4 regions of the Mesorhizobium sp. CNPSo 4670 genome follow, and region 2 is predicted to be linked to each of the others. Evidence: riboswitches for the same ligand, from Rfam matches in the RefSeq annotation. Region 2 holds a riboswitch; each other region holds the start of a gene.
The links. Region 2 has a riboswitch for cobalamin ahead of metE (5-methyltetrahydropteroyltriglutamate--homocysteine S-methyltransferase). Riboswitches for the same ligand answer to the same signal wherever they lie in the genome.
Positions count from the first base shown of each region.

Region 1 (4,193 bases), on a different contig from region 2:
CTCGGCGAGATCGTCGAGCGAGGCGGAGGTCGTGGTGAGGATGTGCATCGCGGCCCGTGGTTTGCGTCAGCCGGCGAGTATACGCTCGATCGCCGGGCGGTTCAGCCCCTTGAGGCCGATGACGACGAGACGCGAGCGGCGGTCATCGCCGGCCGTCCAGGCGCGGTCATAGTAGTGATTGACGCGCGGTCCCACGGCTTGCAGCAAGAGCCGCATCGGCTTGCCGCCGACCTCGACGAAGCCTTTCACGCGCAGCACGTTTTCTTCCTCGGCGGCGGTAGCAACGCGCTTTGCCAGCTCATCCGGATTGGCGATCGAGGCAATGTCGATGACGAAGGAATCGAAGTCGTCGTGCTCGTGGTCAAGTTCGTCGTCGTGATGGGTCTTGCGGTTCTCGATGTCGTCTTCGACGGCAAGACCAAGGCCGAGCAGCACCGAGGGATCGACCTTGCCCTGTGACGTCGGCACGATCTTCACAGCGCGAGCGATGTGCTCGTTGATGATGGCGTTGGCGCGGGCGGAGTCGGCGGCGTCCATCAGGTCGCTCTTCGACAGGATGATCAGGTCGGCGCAAGCGATCTGATCCTCGAACACTTCCTCGACCGGATCGTCGTGATCGAGCGTCTGGTCCTGCGCACGCTGTGCCTGAAGGGCGTCCATGTCGTTGGCGACGCGGCCCTCGGCGAGTGCGGGACCGTCGACCACGGCGATGACACCATCGACGGTCACCCGGCTCTTCACCGTTGGCCACTGAAAAGCCTGGACCAGTGGCTTGGGCAGAGCGAGACCTGAGGTCTCGATCAGGATATGGTCGACCTTCGGCGTCAGCGACAGGATCTGGTCGAGCGCCGGCACGAAATCGTCGGCAACGGTGCAGCAGATGCAGCCATTGGCCAGTTCGACGATGTTTTCCTCAGGGCACGTGTCGATGCCGCAGCCCTTCAGGATCTCGCCGTCGATGCCAATGTCGCCGAATTCGTTGACGATGATGGCGATCCGCTTGCCACCGGCGTTTTCCAGGAGATGGCGGATCAGCGTCGTCTTACCGGCGCCGAGGAAGCCGGTGACGACGGTGCAGGGGACGCGGGAGACGGAAGCAGTCATGATCAGTCCTTCAGCAGGTCGAGGGGAGGGATGCGGGCCACGAGGCCGCGCTTGAGGCTGTCGGGACGGCCGCGCCATGGGATCAGGCCGTCGGTCGAGGTGGCGAAGAGTTTTGCGCCAGTGACGAGGTCGGCACCGCTGGTTGCAGTCAAGTCGCCGAAGACGTAGCTCCAGCAGCCATCGCGCAGGATGGCGGCACTGAGCCGGCGCTTGCAATTGCCGAGGCATTCGACGCTGCGGACGCGGATGTCTTCGCCAGAGGCGGCGCGGCGCGTGTCGTCCGCCAGAAGTTCGCCGGCGCGGGGATGGGCATCGGAACCGGTTTCATCACGACAGGAGGCACAGACGATGACGGTCACGCCGGCAAGGGCATCGGTCGCGCCGGACGAATTGTCCGCTGTGCCAGCGGAATAACTGCTGTCGTGGTCCAAAAATCGGGCTCCTTGCCCGGAAACCCGCCGGGCGATCGGATTCTATAGTCGCAGACGGCAGGTCTCCTGGCTCGCGGGTCATCGCCTTGGGTAGCCGCCTTCCCGGGATCATCCCAGTGGCTTTCGGCCTCGGCTCTTCGCTTACAGTTGCGGGGACAGCCGCGGATTTGAAATCGGAATTTCGCACCGCATTCCCTCTTGGCTCCTCTCGTTGAAGAGAAGAGACCGTCTGGAGCTGATTTAGGCTTTTGCGGGTAGCGGTGTCAACGCGGGCTTACGACACGGTCAAGTCGGCCAGCGCCGGACCCAAATCACCGGCTGATGTCACTTCTATACGCTCAAGGCCGAGCCAGCCCTGCATCTGCTTCAGTTCCTCGAAGAGTTCTGCTGCGGTTTCAGGCGGCGCGCCGGGCTCGGCATAGGCCGCATGAACGCGCAAGACACCGGCCGGCCGGTCGGCCTTGAGGTCGACTCGCGCCACGATCCTGTCGCCGAACAGGAACGGCAGGACGTAGTAGCCGTATTGGCGCTTTTCGGCCGGGGTGTAGATCTCGATGCGGTAGTGGAAATCGAACAGCCGCTCGGTGCGCGACCGTTCGAAGACGACCGGATCGAACGGCGCCAGCAGGGCGCGGGCCTCGATTTTCCGCGGCAGACGGGCGTCGCTGTGAAGGTAAGCCGGCTTGTCCCAGCCTTCGACACGCACCGGCAACAGCTCGCCGAGTTCGACCAGTTCCTCCAGTCGGCCCTTCATGTCGGCTGGGGATAGGCGGAAATAGTCGCGCAGGTCGCCTGATGTCGCGATGCCGTGGGCGCGGGCCGAGATACGCAGCAACTCGCGGTGCGCGTCCTCGGCGGCCGGCACCGGCAGGTCGAGGATCGCCTGCGGCAGCACGCGGTCCGGCAGATCGTAGAACCGCTCGAAACCGCGGCGATGCGCCGTGGTGATGCGCCCGGCCCAGAACAGCCATTCGAAGGCATGCTTGGCATGGCTCCAGCCCCACCAGCCGCCCGAACCTTTCTGGCCTTCGAGCGCGGAAGCGGCGATCGGACCGCGATCGGCGACTTCCCTATAGATTTCCTCGATGTAGCCAGCGTGTTCGCGGCCCCATTTTGCCAGGCCGAGATACATTTCATCGCCGCGCTCGGCCCGCTGCATGCGCCAGCGCATCAGCGGATATGTCTCGACCGGCAGGAAGGAGGCTTCGTGCGCCCAGTATTCGAACACCGTGCGCTTGCGCGTTACGGCCGCATTGTCGAGCAAGGCGAGCGGGTAGGGGCCAAGGCGCGAATAGAGCGGCATATAGTGGGCGCGCACCACCGCACTGACGGAATCGATCTGCAGCAGGCCGGTCCGGGCCAGCACGCGGGCGAAATGGCGGCGGTCGGGCGTACCAGCGGGGCGGGGATCGAGAAACCCCTGGGCGGCGAGCGCGATGCGCCGGGCCATGGCAAGCGAGATCTTTTCCTTCATTCGGATGGGACTCTGATGGTGTCAGCTGACGTTTTGGCTGGTGATTCCGGCCCATGCTAGCAGGGTTTTGGCGGCAACCATGTCAGGAGACAAAAGTGGAGTAAAAAACGAAGGAAATCAAACAGGAGCGGATCGGACCTGTTTCCTCGGATATGCCGTCCAGCACCGCGTTTTGAACAAGGTTTGACTTGCTTCGCTGGAAGTGCTGCGCTAACCCTCGCCGCGTTGCAGCATAGGCCCTTAAAACGGTTCAGCGGTTAAACTGTCACGCTTCCGCATTAGGGTCCGGTGCTGTAATCAACGTGGATTGGCGCCAACGGAAAGCCGAGCATGAACGCACTTCTAGGTTCATACCTGCCCATCGTCCTGTTCATCGGCGTGGCACTGGTCGTCGGGCTGGCGCTGCTGGCCGCCCCCTTCCTGGTCGCCTACCGCAATCCCGATCCCGAAAAGCTTTCCGCCTACGAGTGCGGTTTCAACTCGTTCGACGACGCCCGCATGAAATTCGACATCCGTTTCTACCTGGTGTCGATCCTGTTCATCATCTTCGATCTGGAAGTGGCTTTCCTGTTTCCGTGGGCGGTGTCCTTTTCGAAGATCGGCATGCTCGGCTTCTGGTCGATGATGGTCTTTTTGGCGGTGCTGACCATCGGCTTTGCCTATGAATGGAAAAAAGGAGCGCTGGAATGGGATTGAACGACAGTTCCGGCACGCTCGTCGCGCCGAAGCCCAAGGGCCTGATCGATCCCAACACCGGCAAGCCGGTGGGGTCCGACGATCCGTTCTTCCTCGAGATCAACAACGAATTGGCCGACAAGGGCTTTCTCGTCACCTCGACTGAGGCGCTGATCACCTGGGCGCGCAGCGGTTCGCTGATGTTCATGACGTTCGGCCTCGCCTGCTGCGCGGTCGAGATGATCCACACTTCGATGCCGCGCTACGATTCGGAACGGTTCGGCGTTGCGCCGCGCGCGTCTCCGCGCCAGTCCGACATCATGATTGTCGCCGGCACGCTGACCAACAAGATGGCGCCGGCGCTGCGCAAGGTCTACGACCAGATGCCGGAGCCGCGCTACGTCATCTCGATGGGCTCCTGCGCCAATGGCGGCGGCTACTATCACTATTCCTATTCGGTGGTGCGCGGCTGCGACCGCGTCGTGCCGGTCGATATCTATGTGCCCGGC
Region 1 covers NZ_JBWJFQ010000004.1:344,823-349,015, forward strand. Annotated here, with positions in the region: gene AC0ZT5_RS10310 (cobaltochelatase subunit CobN) at 1-48, opposite strand, end outside; gene cobW (cobalamin biosynthesis protein CobW) at 67-1,104, opposite strand; gene AC0ZT5_RS10320 (DUF1636 family protein) at 1,107-1,535, opposite strand; cobalamin riboswitch at 1,575-1,780, opposite strand; gene AC0ZT5_RS10325 (winged helix-turn-helix domain-containing protein) at 1,810-3,009, opposite strand; gene AC0ZT5_RS10330 (NADH-quinone oxidoreductase subunit A) at 3,340-3,705, shown strand; gene AC0ZT5_RS10335 (NuoB/complex I 20 kDa subunit family protein) at 3,696-4,193, shown strand, end outside.
Region 1: linked by a shared signal. The riboswitch ahead of AC0ZT5_RS10320 (DUF1636 family protein) and the one ahead of metE (5-methyltetrahydropteroyltriglutamate--homocysteine S-methyltransferase) in region 2 are both predicted to bind cobalamin.

Region 2 (4,193 bases):
TGGGCCCGGCGATCGAGGCTTCCGGCGGCAGCGCCGGCAACACGGCGGCCGGCGTCGCCTCCTTCGGCGGCCGCGCCGCCTTCTTCGGCAAGGTCTCCGATGATGCGCTGGGCGAAATCTACGCGCACGACATCCATGCGCAGGGCGTCGCGTTCGACACCAAACCGCTCACCGGCGAGCCGCCGACGGCACGCTCGATGATCTTCGTCACGCCCGATGGCGAACGCTCGATGAACACCTATCTCGGCGCCTGCGTCGAGCTCGGACCGGAGGATGTCGAGGCCGATAAGGCATCTGGCGCCAAGGTCACCTATTTCGAGGGCTATCTGTGGGACCCGCCGCGCGCCAAGGAAGCGATCCGGCAGACGGCCAGGCTGGCCCACGCGGCAGGCCGCGAAGTATCGATGACGCTGTCGGATTCCTTTTGCGTCGACCGCTACCGCGACGAGTTCCTCGAGCTGATGCGCTCGGGCACGGTCGACATCGTCTTTGCCAACAGCCACGAGATCAAGTCACTCTACCAGACATCGTCCTTCGACGAGGCGCTGGCGCAAATCCGCAAGGACTGCAAGATCGCTGCCGTGACCCGCTCGGAAAAGGGCTCGGTCATCGTGCGCGGCGACGAGACCGTGGTCATCCAGGCGACGGCGATCCGGGAACTCGTCGACACGACCGGCGCCGGCGACCTCTACGCCGCCGGCTTCCTGCATGGCTACACGCAAGGCCGCGACCTCAAGACCTGCGGCGACCTCGGCTCACTGGCCGCCGGACTGGCGATCCAGCAGATCGGCCCAAGGCCGAGGCAGAACCTGCGCCGCGAGGCGGAGCAAGCCCGGCTGCTCTAGTTGGCGGCAAGACCAGATCCACCCGGTGCGAGCTGTTCAATGAACAGCGGGGGCAAAGAGGGATCTCAGGATCCGAGGCAGCAGGATCAAGGCTATATCGGCACCGTTCAAGACAGGCAGGTGGCGGCGCCCCTGACCCGATCACGCTCATCGTAGCTTGATTGGACGGGAACGTTGATGCCGCGCGTATAGAGGAGGGATCAACAGTCTCCTCTGAGGACTGCTGGGTTGCTGATGTTTCAATCTCGTCCCGACAAAGTGCAGCCCTCCGAATCCCGAAAGCGGAGTCGCATCTCCGCTCTCGAGGGGATCACCGTAGTGCCGTCAATGCCGCCTCGACATCTTTGCTTTCTACACACTCCAGGTGTGCATCAGGGGTGAGATGCAGCAACTCGGACTGGCCCAGCCAGCTGTCGGGTTGAGCGCGGCAGGAAGCACAGCGCCTCGCAGCGCTTTTCGACGCCCCGATATGTCCTGCAGAGGCATCGAAGGTCCTATCCATCGTAGCACTCCCTTCGGCCGCATGGGGCTTCTCCACCCGGCCTCATTTGCTGCGCGCTTCACCCGGCGGACAGCAGACCGCGAAGCCGCCACGGCCGCGAAAATCTCGTGATGGCAAATCGATTGCGCGACCGGCCCGCCATTTTGGCGAGACGTCCAGTGCAGTTGCCTGGCACCGACCTCGCCCCTCATCTCTTAACGGCATGTTTCCTCGTCCTCTCAGCCGGCCGAGCCTCCCGACAGCCGGATAGATGATGACGATCCCCTCCTGGAGAATGTCACGTTTGTAAAGCGTGACGGTCTACGCCGCCTTATTTCCTCCGGCTCTATCGCGTACCGTCTGCGGTTCTGCCGCGCTCGCGGCGAAACGCAGTCACTCTACCGTGCAACACACAATGGAAATACGACAGCCACACCAGAAATGGCGGGGTCTGCGTCAAAGCTTTTTAAGCAAACCCTCGAAGGCGAAACGGTATCTCTTGGTTTTGTGCGTCGAGCAAGCTTAGCCTTTTGGCGCTCTCACGCTTTGAGCGGGCTGGATATCCGCAGCTGGTCCCGTGTGTATGAGTGCAACGTGTGCAGAGCCGGATCTGCCAAATGCGGTCAGAAACTATCTGACCTGAGAAGAGACATGGTCACCTTGCCGATACGTCCATGCGTCTTGGCCTTTGGATTTCAGGAAGGCAGGGACGCGGGCCCCTCGATTCGGGTGAGGATAGCTATGGATGATCGCCCACATGGGATCGGATCGACGCCGCCGATTTGGCAGGCCGCGGGAGGTCGAACAGCGAGCCGACCGGAGTTCTCCATGTCTACTGGGCATCGGGCGGTTCAATGTGTGGTCTGATTTACCAGTCGATCAGCGCGTTCGCAGTTACTCGCTCTCGTTGCGGCCTTTGCAAAAACACCAACATTTCACATAATGACATAAACATTTCTTTATGCGGCATTGACACACGGTTCCCTGCTGTGTTTGTCTGGGTGCCGTGGTTCTCCGTACGGCATTGCCGCACGGAGCTAAGAGGGAAGCCGGTGCGAGGCCGGCGCTGCCCCCGCAACTGTTAGCGAGTGAGCCAACCCCACTCATGTCACTGAGGCGAACAGCCTCGGGAAGACGGGGAGAAGCGATGACCCCGCGAGCCAGGAGACCTGCCACGACGAACTAAGTCCACGGGCGGGGTGTCTCGGTGGCCGCAGCAGTCCGGCGTTCGTGCCGGTCTACGAGGCGCCTTCTTGTCCCCCACGCCCCAACCATCGGGGTATGGCATGACTGTCTCTCAGCAAATTCCTGTGGCAACGCTCGGTGTGCCGCGGTTCGGTCGCCGGCGGGAACTGAAATTCGCGCTTGAAAGCTACTGGTCCGGAAAATCTTCCGCTACTGACCTTCTCACGACGGCGAAAGCGCTGCGTGCCGCCAACTGGGAAGAGCAGCGCGATCGCGGCGTGTCGAAAATTCCGTCGAACGACTTCTCGCTCTACGACCATGTGCTCGACACTGCAGAAATGGTCGGCGCGGTGCCGTCCCGATACGCCTGGAGTGGCGGCGAGCTTCCGCTCGACATCTACTTCGCCATGGCGCGCGGCGACCAAGGCCAGACGGGGAGCTGCGGGCACTCTGATCAGGAGCGTGCGGCTGGCCCTGCCCTGACCGCGATGGAAATGACCAAATGGTTCGACAACAACTATCACTACATCGTGCCGGAACTCGACGATGATCAGACGTTTGCCCTCTCGTCGACGAAACCGGTTGATCACTTCCTCGAGGCTAAAGCCCTCGGCATTCATACACGCCCAGTCATCCTTGGACCTGTCACCTTCCTCAAACTGGCGAAGTCACCTGCCGAGGGTTTCAATCCCATCGCGCTGCTGCCGCGGCTTCTGCCCGTCTACGAGCAGCTCCTGCGGGGGTTGAAACTGTCGGGAGCCGATTGGGTGCAGATCGATGAGCCAGCCCTTGTCCTGGATCTAAACCCGAACGAACGAGCTGCGTATGAATTTGCCTATGGGCAGCTGTCGAAGGCCACTCCCGAACTGAAGATCATGCTGGCTACCTATTTCGGTGCGCTGGGGGACAATCTCGAGACGGCGATTTCGCTGCCAGTGGCCGGCCTGCATCTCGATCTTTCGCGCGCTCCCGAGCAGTTGGAGAGGGTTGGTCGGCTTGCGCCTAAGGACCTGGTGCTGTCGCTTGGCTTGATCGATGGCCGCAACGTCTGGCGCGCGAACCTGCCTGCCATTCTCGACCGCATCAAGCCGATCGTCGCCGGCTGGCCCTTGGACCGCGTCGAAATTGCACCTTCGTGCTCGATGCTGCATGTGCCCATGGACCTTCGCATGGAGACGGCACTTGATGCCACTATAAGCTCGTGGCTCGCCTTCGCGGCGCAGAAGACCGACGAACTGGTGGTGCTGGCGAGGGCGCTGTCCGAAGGCAGGGATGTAGTGGCACACGAGTTGACAGCTTCTGCCGAGGCTGCCGCTGCTCGCGCAGCGTCCGCAAAGGTCCATGATCCGCTTGTTGAAGGTCGGATCGCCGGCATCGACGATAGCATGAAGCAACGAAAGAACCCTTTCCTCGTGCGTTCCACGGTCCAGGCCCGCACGCTGAGCCTGCCCCCGTTCCCAACGACCACCATAGGATCATTCCCGCAGACGACTCGGGTGCGCAAGGCCCGCTCCGCCCACAGGAAGGGTGAGCTCAGCTATCTCGACTACGACAGCTTTCTGCAGAACGAGACCAAGACTGCCATCCGCTGGCAGGAGGAGATCGGGCTGGACGTGCTGGTGCACGGCGAGTTCGAACGAAACGACATGGTACAGCATTTCGGCGAGAAGCTGTCCGGCTTC
Region 2 covers NZ_JBWJFQ010000028.1:56,003-60,195, reverse strand. Annotated here, with positions in the region: gene AC0ZT5_RS31765 (adenosine kinase) at 1-845, shown strand, start outside; cobalamin riboswitch at 2,317-2,517, shown strand; gene metE (5-methyltetrahydropteroyltriglutamate--homocysteine S-methyltransferase) at 2,637-4,193, shown strand, end outside.

Region 3 (4,193 bases), on a different contig from region 2:
CATGCAGGCCGAATCACTGCGCATGGCGTGGTCGATGTTGGCCTGGACCGGCGGGCCGACGCTCGGCATCTTCCTCTACACGCGCTTCGGCATCTACGCCGCGCATGGTGCGGTGGCGGTGTTCGCGCTGGCCTTGCTGGCGCTGTTCTGGACCTACCGCCTGGGCGACAACCCATCGATCCGCCCAGGCAAGACGCGGCCGGCCAATCCGCTCGCCAATATCGGCCGCTTCCTCGCCCAGCCCAGGTTGCGGCTGGCCTGGCTGATCGCCTTCGGCCGCTCCTGTTTCTGGACGACGTTCTTCGTCTATGGGCCGCTGTTCATGGTCATCACCGGCGAGGGCAAGCTGGCCGGCGGTCTTTTGGTTTCGGCCGGCAATGCGTTGCTGTTCATGGCCATCTTCTGGGGCAAGGCAGGAAAGCGCTTCGGTGGCCGCCGAACCATGACATTTGCCTATTTCGCCATGTCGGCCATGCTGCTGGCGGCGGGTGCGGTCGGCGAAACCGGGCCGCTGCTCACCGGCGCCCTCCTGCTCTGCGGCGCTTTCTTCACCATCGCGCTCGATGCACTGGGCTCGACCGCCTTCATGCGCTCGGTGCGATCCTATGAAAGGTCGCAGATGGCGGCGGTCTATCGCACCTATCTCGACTTTTCCGAACTGACGCCGCCGCTGGTCTATTCGGTCGTGCTGGCGTTCTTCGGACTGGGGTCGGTGTTCGTCACGCTCGGCCTGCTGGCGGCGTTTTGCGGCTTCGTGACCTGGCGATACCTGCCGAAATCGCTGTGATCTTCACGGGTTGGGGGTAGCTGCTGCGTGCCGTTCGCGGATCCAGTTGTGGAAGCGGTGCAGGTCGTACTCCTCGGGCATCAGCACGCCGGCCGCATGGCGCCTCGAGCGCAAGCCTTTCTGGTTGACCTCGCAGATCCCTGCATCCTCCTCCAGCACCTGTTTGCCGAAGGCGACGATGTTGTCGATATCGGTTGCATCAAGCGCCTCCGGCGCAAACAGCCATTCGGCGACAAGCTCGGTCTGCTCGGGGCCGAGCGGCACCAGCCGCACGGTCCTGACATAGTCGACATGCCCGACGATGAACATCGACGGCAGGTTGGTGGCGTAGGTCTGGCCGGCGGCGCGTTCGGCTGATGTGAGGCTGGCAAAGATCGGCCCATGCGCCTGGCCATCGCGCGACCAGGTCTGCGCGCCGGCACGCAGGCCGCCGGAAAACTCCGGCGCGTCATTGTCGGCGTGGCGGGACCATTCGGGATCGTCATGGCGACCCATCAGGCCGCGGCCATAGATCGGCACCAGCCGCGACAGGTCCTTGTGGACGCCCGGACAATGCAGGCACTCGTTGAAGTTTTCCCAAAAGATCTTCCAGTTGCAGTTCATCACCTTGCGCAGCACATGGCCGGTAACAAGCGTTTCCAGCGGCCAGTTGGCGAGACTGCCGGACGCTGGATCGAAGGAGGTTTGCGCCGAGCCGGCGGCGTCCTCTTGCAGATTGACGAAGACAAAACCGCGCCACACCGAGAGCGCCACGCGATAGAGCGGATGATTTGCCTTGTCGAAGCCTTCCGGCAGCGACTTCGACGGCACGCGAACGAGGTCGCCGCGCAGCGAATAGGACCAGGCATGGTAGGGGCAGGTGATGAGCCGTGCCTTCAGCCGGCCTTCGCTTTCCTGGCAAAGCTGCGAGCCGCGATGGCGGCACGTGTTGTGGAAGGCGCGCAGTTCGCCGGTTTCGTCGCGGAGCATGACGATTTCCTGCGTGCCGACGCGGAAGGTGCGGAATGAAAGCGGCTGCGCAAGGTCGGCCTCGCGGCAGACGAGCAACCAGCTTTTGTACCAGATGACGTCGAGATCGCGCTGATAGCTGTCCGCATCCCAATAGGCCGACGATGGCAGCGTCGGTTCGGCCCGGGTCAGGCCGTTGTAAGGATCGCGCTCGCTGGCAATGGGCTGCATGGCTGGCTTCCTGTGGATTTGTCAGCCGACACCCGACCATGGGAATTGTCAATTGTTGTGCCGGAGACCCGATTTATCTGGATGGCGCAATCGCGCTGGTTGTCGGCGGAATTTGGTTTGCCGGTTGCGGCGATTTTCCCTATAGTCGCGCTTGTCGTCGGTTCCGTTTTGGAGCCAAGAGGGAATGCGGTGCGGGCGGACTGGTTGCCCAATGCCGTGGCTGCCCCCGCAACTGTGTGCGGTAGTCCTCTCCATATGCCACTGAAGGTTTTTCTTCGGGAAGGTGGGGAAGGGCGCTGATCCGCGAGCCAGGAGACCTGCCGGCGACAGGAAACTGACTTCGATGCCCTCGGGTGGAGGGTGAAAGGACAAGACATGACTACCGCTTCCGTCTCCCTCGGCGCCTCCGTCTCCTCGCAGTCGCGCTTCATGCAGCTTGCACTCGTGGCGCTGCTCGGCATCTTCGTTGTCGGCTTTGTCGGCTTCTCGCATATCGATGCGGTCCACAATGCGGCTCACGACTATCGCCATTCGATGGCGTTTCCCTGCCACTGACGAGGATTTGACATCATGAACTTGTTTCGCAACGTCGTGTTCATCGCGGCGATCGCAGGGCTCGTGGCCGGCGTCGTTCTCGCCTGTCTGCAGGCCTATGCCACCGTGCCGCTGATCCTGAAGGCGGAAGTCTACGAACAGGCCGGCGGCGGCCACCATCATGACCATGCCGCTCCTGCCGCAACCGATACCAGCGCCATGAGCACAGCCGCTCCGGCGGGGAATGCCATGAGCTCCGCCGCCCCGGCGCCGGCGGAAGCAGCCACTCCGGCCGCGGAAGACGAAGGCTGGGCGCCGGCCGACGGTTTCGAGCGTTTCGCCTTCAGCGTTGTCGCCAATATCGTCACCGGCATCGGTTTTGCGCTGATCCTGGTCGCGGTTTCCGAATTCGCCGGCGGCATCGGCAATTGGCGCCAGGGCGTATTCTGGGGCCTGGCCGGCTTTGCCGTGTTCACGCTGGCACCTGGCCTCGGCCTGCCACCGGAATTGCCCGCCATGCCGGCGGCCGATCTCACGCAGCGCCAGATCTGGTGGTGGGCAACCGTGGTGGCGACCGCGGCGGGTCTCGGCCTGATCGCGTTCCGCAAGTCGCTGCCGCTTGCGATCCTTGCTGTCCTGCTGATCGTCGCGCCGCATGTCGTCGGCGCACCGCAGCCCGACAGTTTCGAGACGCCGATCCCGGAAGGCCTGCACCACCAGTTCGTGGTGGCGGTTACGGTGACCAACCTGGTGTTCTGGCTGGTGCTCGGCGCCGTCGTCGGCGTGGTGCGCGGCCGCTTCACCGGCACCGCGACCAGCCTGCGCGACAGCTTTGCCTGATCGCAGCAAGCTGACCTTCATCATCGGCGGTGCGCGCTCCGGCAAGAGCGCGCATGCCGAAACCCTGGCGACGGTTCTACCCTCGCCATGGACCTATATCGCCACGGCGCAAGCCTATGATGACGAAATGCGTGAGCGTATCGCGTTGCACCGCTCGCGGCGCGGCGAGGGCTGGGCGACCATCGACGCACCGCTCGATCTCGCCGGCACGCTCGAGGCTTTGCCGGACGATCAGCCGGTGCTTGTCGACTGCCTGACACTGTGGCTGACCAATCATATGCTGGCCGAACACGACCTCGACCTTGAGTGCCGTCGGCTGGCGGACGTGCTGTCGCGGCCGCGCGGGCCCTGGTTCGTCGTGTCCAATGAAGTCGGCCAAGGCATCGTGCCGGACAACGCACTGGCGCGCCGTTTTCGCGATGCCGGCGGCCGGCTCAACCAGCAGGTGGCCGCTGTCGCCGATACGGTGCTGCTGATGGTGGCGGGGCTGCCGCTCAAGGTGAAATGAAATGACCGATATCGACGACAAGACCATTGACGACCGGGATGAGGAACGCCACCGCGCCAAGATGGCCAAGCGCAAGGCAGTGCAGGATGCCGAGGTGGCGGCCAAGACGATCGAGAAGGGGCTGCTGATCGTCAACACCGGGCCGGGCAAGGGTAAGACCACCGCCGCTTTTGGTCTGGCGCTGCGGATGCTCGGCTACGGCAAGCGTGTCGGCGTCGTCCAGTTCATCAAGGGCAAATGGCACACCGGCGAGAAGGATGCCTTCGCCGCCTTTGGCGACCGCGTCGTCTGGCACGCCATGGGCGAGGGGTTCACCTGGGAAACCCAGGATCTGAAGCGCGACAT
Region 3 covers NZ_JBWJFQ010000004.1:389,163-393,355, forward strand. Annotated here, with positions in the region: gene AC0ZT5_RS10520 (MFS transporter) at 1-787, shown strand, start outside; gene AC0ZT5_RS10525 (aromatic ring-hydroxylating oxygenase subunit alpha) at 791-1,966, opposite strand; cobalamin riboswitch at 2,108-2,305, shown strand; gene AC0ZT5_RS10530 (CbtB domain-containing protein) at 2,342-2,521, shown strand; gene AC0ZT5_RS10535 (CbtA family protein) at 2,537-3,340, shown strand; gene cobU (bifunctional adenosylcobinamide kinase/adenosylcobinamide-phosphate guanylyltransferase) at 3,333-3,848, shown strand; gene cobO (cob(I)yrinic acid a,c-diamide adenosyltransferase) at 3,850-4,193, shown strand, end outside.
Region 3: linked by a shared signal. The riboswitch ahead of AC0ZT5_RS10530 (CbtB domain-containing protein) and the one ahead of metE (5-methyltetrahydropteroyltriglutamate--homocysteine S-methyltransferase) in region 2 are both predicted to bind cobalamin.

Region 4 (4,193 bases), on a different contig from region 2:
ACAGATAGGTTACCGTCGACAGCCCGATATGCGGATGAGGACGGACATCGAGCGCCTGGCCCGCGCGCAGGATCGCCGGGCCCATGCGGTCGAAGAAGATGAAAGGCCCGACGAGCCGTCTTTTGGCGGTCGGCAGAGCGCGGCGTACCTGGAAACCGCCAATGTCCTTGGCGTTCGGGATGACCATCAGTTCGATCTGGTCGCTGGCAAAGGCGTCGCCGACTTCAGGGTCTTTCCCGGGGAAGAAGCTCATGGACTCTCCTTGTCAGCGGCCGTCGCCGGTTGTTGGATCAGGCAAAACGGATCGCCGATTTTGCCCGTGCCTTGGCGGCCACCTCTTCGCGATTGCGAGGATGCTGATGGGTTTCGAGGGAATCGAGAAGCTCACGCGCCGATGCCGCGATGGCTTCGACCGCATGATCGAAGGCGTGCTGGTTCTGCTTCGAAGGTCGCGTCGTTCCGCTCAATTTGCGCACAAACTGAAGTGCGGCGTCGCGCACCTCGTCATTGGTTGCCGGCGGATCAAAATTGAACAGGGTCTTGATGTTTCTGCACATCGTTTGCGAACCTCCTCTTGTCCTGAAGCCGTTTCAATCGGGACGGCTGCTATCCTCGACCATGATCATGTCCAAAAGCCGGTGAGGCAAGACCATCGTTCGGGAGCATGACTCAGTCGGCGTCGAGCGGCTCGGTTCCAACCGGCTTGCCGTCGCGCGACAGCCTGATCTTCTCGACCTTGTCCTCGGCGGCCTTCAGCAGCCGGTCGCAATGCGCCTTTAGCGCCTCGCCGCGCTCATAGATCCTGATCGACTGGTCGAGCGGCACGTCGCCACGTTCCAAATCATCGACGATCTTTTCCAATGCGTCGAGTGCCTGCTCAAAGCTCATCGCCTTGACGTCTTCGTTGGTCTCTCCAGCCATCATTCACCCTTTCATCAGTCGCCCGACATGGGCGGCGACCGAAAATGCCAGTCCCTGCAGATCGTAGCCACCCTCGAGCAGGCTGACGAGCCGGTTGCCGCTGTGGCGCGTGGCGCGCTGCATAAGCTGGCCGGTCGCCCAGTCGAAATCATCCTCGGTCAGGTTGATCTCTGCCAGCGGATCGCGATGGTGCGCGTCGAAACCGGCCGAAATGATAATCAGGTCGGGCGCGAAATTGTCGAGCGCCGGCAGGACACGCGACAGCAGGGCATCTCGGAAAACCTCGCTGCCGGTCTGCGGCGCCAGCGGCGCGTTGACGATGTTGCCGGCGCCGGTTTCGCTCTTCGCCCCGGTGCCGGGATAAAGCGGCATCTGGTGCGTCGAGCAATAAAGCACCGACGGATCGTCCCAGAAAATATCCTGCGTGCCGTTGCCGTGATGCACGTCCCAATCGACGACGGCAACGCGCTCGACGCCATGTTTCTTCTGCGCGTAGCGCGCCGCAATCGCCGCCGTGTTGAAGAGGCAGAAGCCCATGGCCGTGGTTTTTTCGGCGTGGTGGCCAGGCGGCCGGGCTGCGACGAAGACGTTGTCAGCGCGGCCGGCAAAGACATCGTCGACGGCGGCGTTGGCGGCGCCGATCGCGGTGATCGCCGCTTGCCAGCTCTTCGGACTGACTGTCGTGTCGGCGTCGATGCGGGCGATGCCCTCGTCGGGAATGGCGGCGCGGACGCGGGCGACGAAATCGGCGGGGTGCGCGTAGAGAATGGTGGCCTCGTCGCCTTCGGGCGCCTTGATGCGATCGAGCCCGACAAACGCCTCATCGTCGAGCACCCGCTCGATGGCGCGCAAGCGGTCCGGCCGCTCGGGGTGACCGGGCGGCGTGATGTGCTCAAGGAAGATCGGATGGGTGTAGAGACGAGTGGCCATCCTCCCTATCTAGTGCCCCGACGTCGCGATGGCCATGCGTCGTGGCCTGATGGCTGGGGAAAATCACACATGCGTCCATTGGTGTCGCTGCAGGCATTGGCGTCGTCAGCGCTTCGGCGTAAGGTCACTGCCACTGCCTGGTGCCCGCCGCAAGCGGGAGAATCGGGAACACGGTTGAACTCCGTGGCGTGCCCAACGCTGTAAGGGGGACCGCGCCGGTAAATGCCACTGTCGATGACGGGAAGGCACCGGACGCGGGTTGATCCCGAGCCAGAAGACCGGCCTGGCAGGCATCGTCATCCGCATGGTCAGGCGGACGGCATCTACAGCAATCGCAAGGGGACACGCGATGCCGGAACACATGACCGCCTCTGTTGGCGACGGATTTGACCAGAGTGCGCGCGACGCTGTCTATCGCGCCATGTTTACAAGGCGCGACGTGCGCAGCCATTTCCTGCCAACCGCGCTCGACGATGAGGTGCTGGCGCGGCTGCTGCTTGCCGCTCACCACGCCCCCTCGGTCGGCTTCATGCAGCCTTGGAATTTCATCGTCATTCGCGATGCGGAGCGACGGGAAAAGGTGCGTGACCTGTTCCTGGCGGCGCGAGAGCAGGAACTGCCGGCCATCGCGGAAGAACGACAGGCGCTTTACCGCAAGCTCAAACTGGAAGGCATCTGCGAAAGCGCGCTCAACATCTGCATTACCTGCGACCGGCAGCGCTCGAAGGGTTCGCCGCTGGGGCGCTGGCACAATCCGGAGATGGACCTCTACAGCACGGTTTGCGCGGTGCAGAATTTCTGGCTGGCGGCGCGCGCCGAGGGCGTGGGTGTCGGCTGGGTCAGCATCATCGAGGCGCAAGCGCTGAAACAGCTTCTGTCAATTCCCGAGCATGTGACGCCGGTCGCCTATCTCTGCGTCGGCCATGTTTCCGAGTTCGCGCCAAAGCCGGACCTCGAGGCGCATGGCTGGGGCCGCCGCTTGCCACTGCCGGAACTGATCATGAGCGAGACCTTTTGCGGGCAAGGTGAAGTGCTGCTCAAATCGACCGTGACGCGCCTCAGCGGGGTCGATGCCGCACCGGCAACCACTGCCGATCAGCGTGTCGCGCCGGCCATGCCCCAGCGAGAACCGCCGAAAGAGGCCAGCGCCTTGTCCTTGAGTTCCCTGAACTTCGAAGACGCCTCGGCCAGCCGGGCGTCCCAGGCGGGATCGGGCACCTGGCCCTCGATGGTCCTGAAATAGACCTGCATCAGGCAGGCGATGGCGAAGGGTTCGATGAACGCCGCCTTGAAGGCCCAGGCGAAGACGATGGCGAGCACGAAGGCCCAGCCGGCAAGCTGCCCGGGCATGAGGAAAAGAATGGCGCCGGCCGGGGCCAGCATCAGCAGGAAGATAACGAACGAGACGCCCCACATGATGACCGCCAGCCAGACGGCGTTCTTGACCATGATCTTGCCGTTCTGGGCATAGAGCACGACGCCTTGCCGCGCCGTCTCGAACGGCGAGGCTGAATTGATACGGATGTTGTAGCCGAGGATGATCTCGTCGACATAGGTCAGCGACAGGCGGATCACCGTGTTGATGAAGCTGACCAGGCCACTCAGGCCCGGGATCGGCAGGAAGGCGGCGATGCCGCCGAGCAACCCGGTAATGGCGCGGATGGCGCCCTTGACCAGCTGGTCGACGACGAAAAGGATGTTGGCCTCGGCAAAACGCTGGGTCACGATGTCCTTGGCATAGGCGATCTGGTCCTGGCCGTCGGGAATGTCGCGGCCGTCGATCAGATGGACCATGACGGCTATATGGCCGGCCTTGACGACATAGAGGATGTATTCGCGGATCCAGTAGACAGCGATCGAGACGACGCCGAAGCCGACCATCCCGCCCCACAGGGCAAAGGACAGCGGCCCGTCCGGGTCGGTGGAGATATGGCCAACGCCGTAGCCAACGGAGGCGCCCGTGCCGGTCGCCACGATATACGCCAGCGTGATGCCGAAATAGACGATCATGCGAAAGACAATGAACGGCCAGGTCCGCATCATGATGGACACCGACCTCCCGATATCAAAATCCCACATGCCCCGAATCTCCGCTCAGAGATGGGGCGAGAGGATGCGCTCAAACCGGCTCTTGTCAATCGTGGGCAGTGGCCCCAGGCCGCCAATGGGGATTTCAGACCGGCTGCGAACCCTGCTTCTTGAGCAAGCCTTCGAGCAACTGCCTGAAGGCCACCACCACGGTCTTCGACGTCGCTTCGGGGTCGTTCGAATTGGCGATCCGCTGCGCCGCCTGGCTGCTGGCGCCGTTGATCAGCCGTGCGGCGGTCTCGGGGTCGACGCTG
Region 4 covers NZ_JBWJFQ010000001.1:462,032-466,224, reverse strand. Annotated here, with positions in the region: gene AC0ZT5_RS02095 (pirin family protein) at 1-253, opposite strand, end outside; gene AC0ZT5_RS02090 (DUF2277 domain-containing protein) at 291-557, opposite strand; gene AC0ZT5_RS02085 (exodeoxyribonuclease VII small subunit) at 670-921, opposite strand; gene AC0ZT5_RS02080 (histone deacetylase family protein) at 925-1,851, opposite strand; cobalamin riboswitch at 1,973-2,152, shown strand; partial or broken gene bluB (5,6-dimethylbenzimidazole synthase) at 2,156-2,830, shown strand; gene AC0ZT5_RS02070 (hypothetical protein) at 2,947-3,930, opposite strand; gene AC0ZT5_RS02065 (TetR/AcrR family transcriptional regulator) at 4,025-4,193, opposite strand, start outside.
Region 4: linked by a shared signal. The riboswitch ahead of bluB (5,6-dimethylbenzimidazole synthase) and the one ahead of metE (5-methyltetrahydropteroyltriglutamate--homocysteine S-methyltransferase) in region 2 are both predicted to bind cobalamin.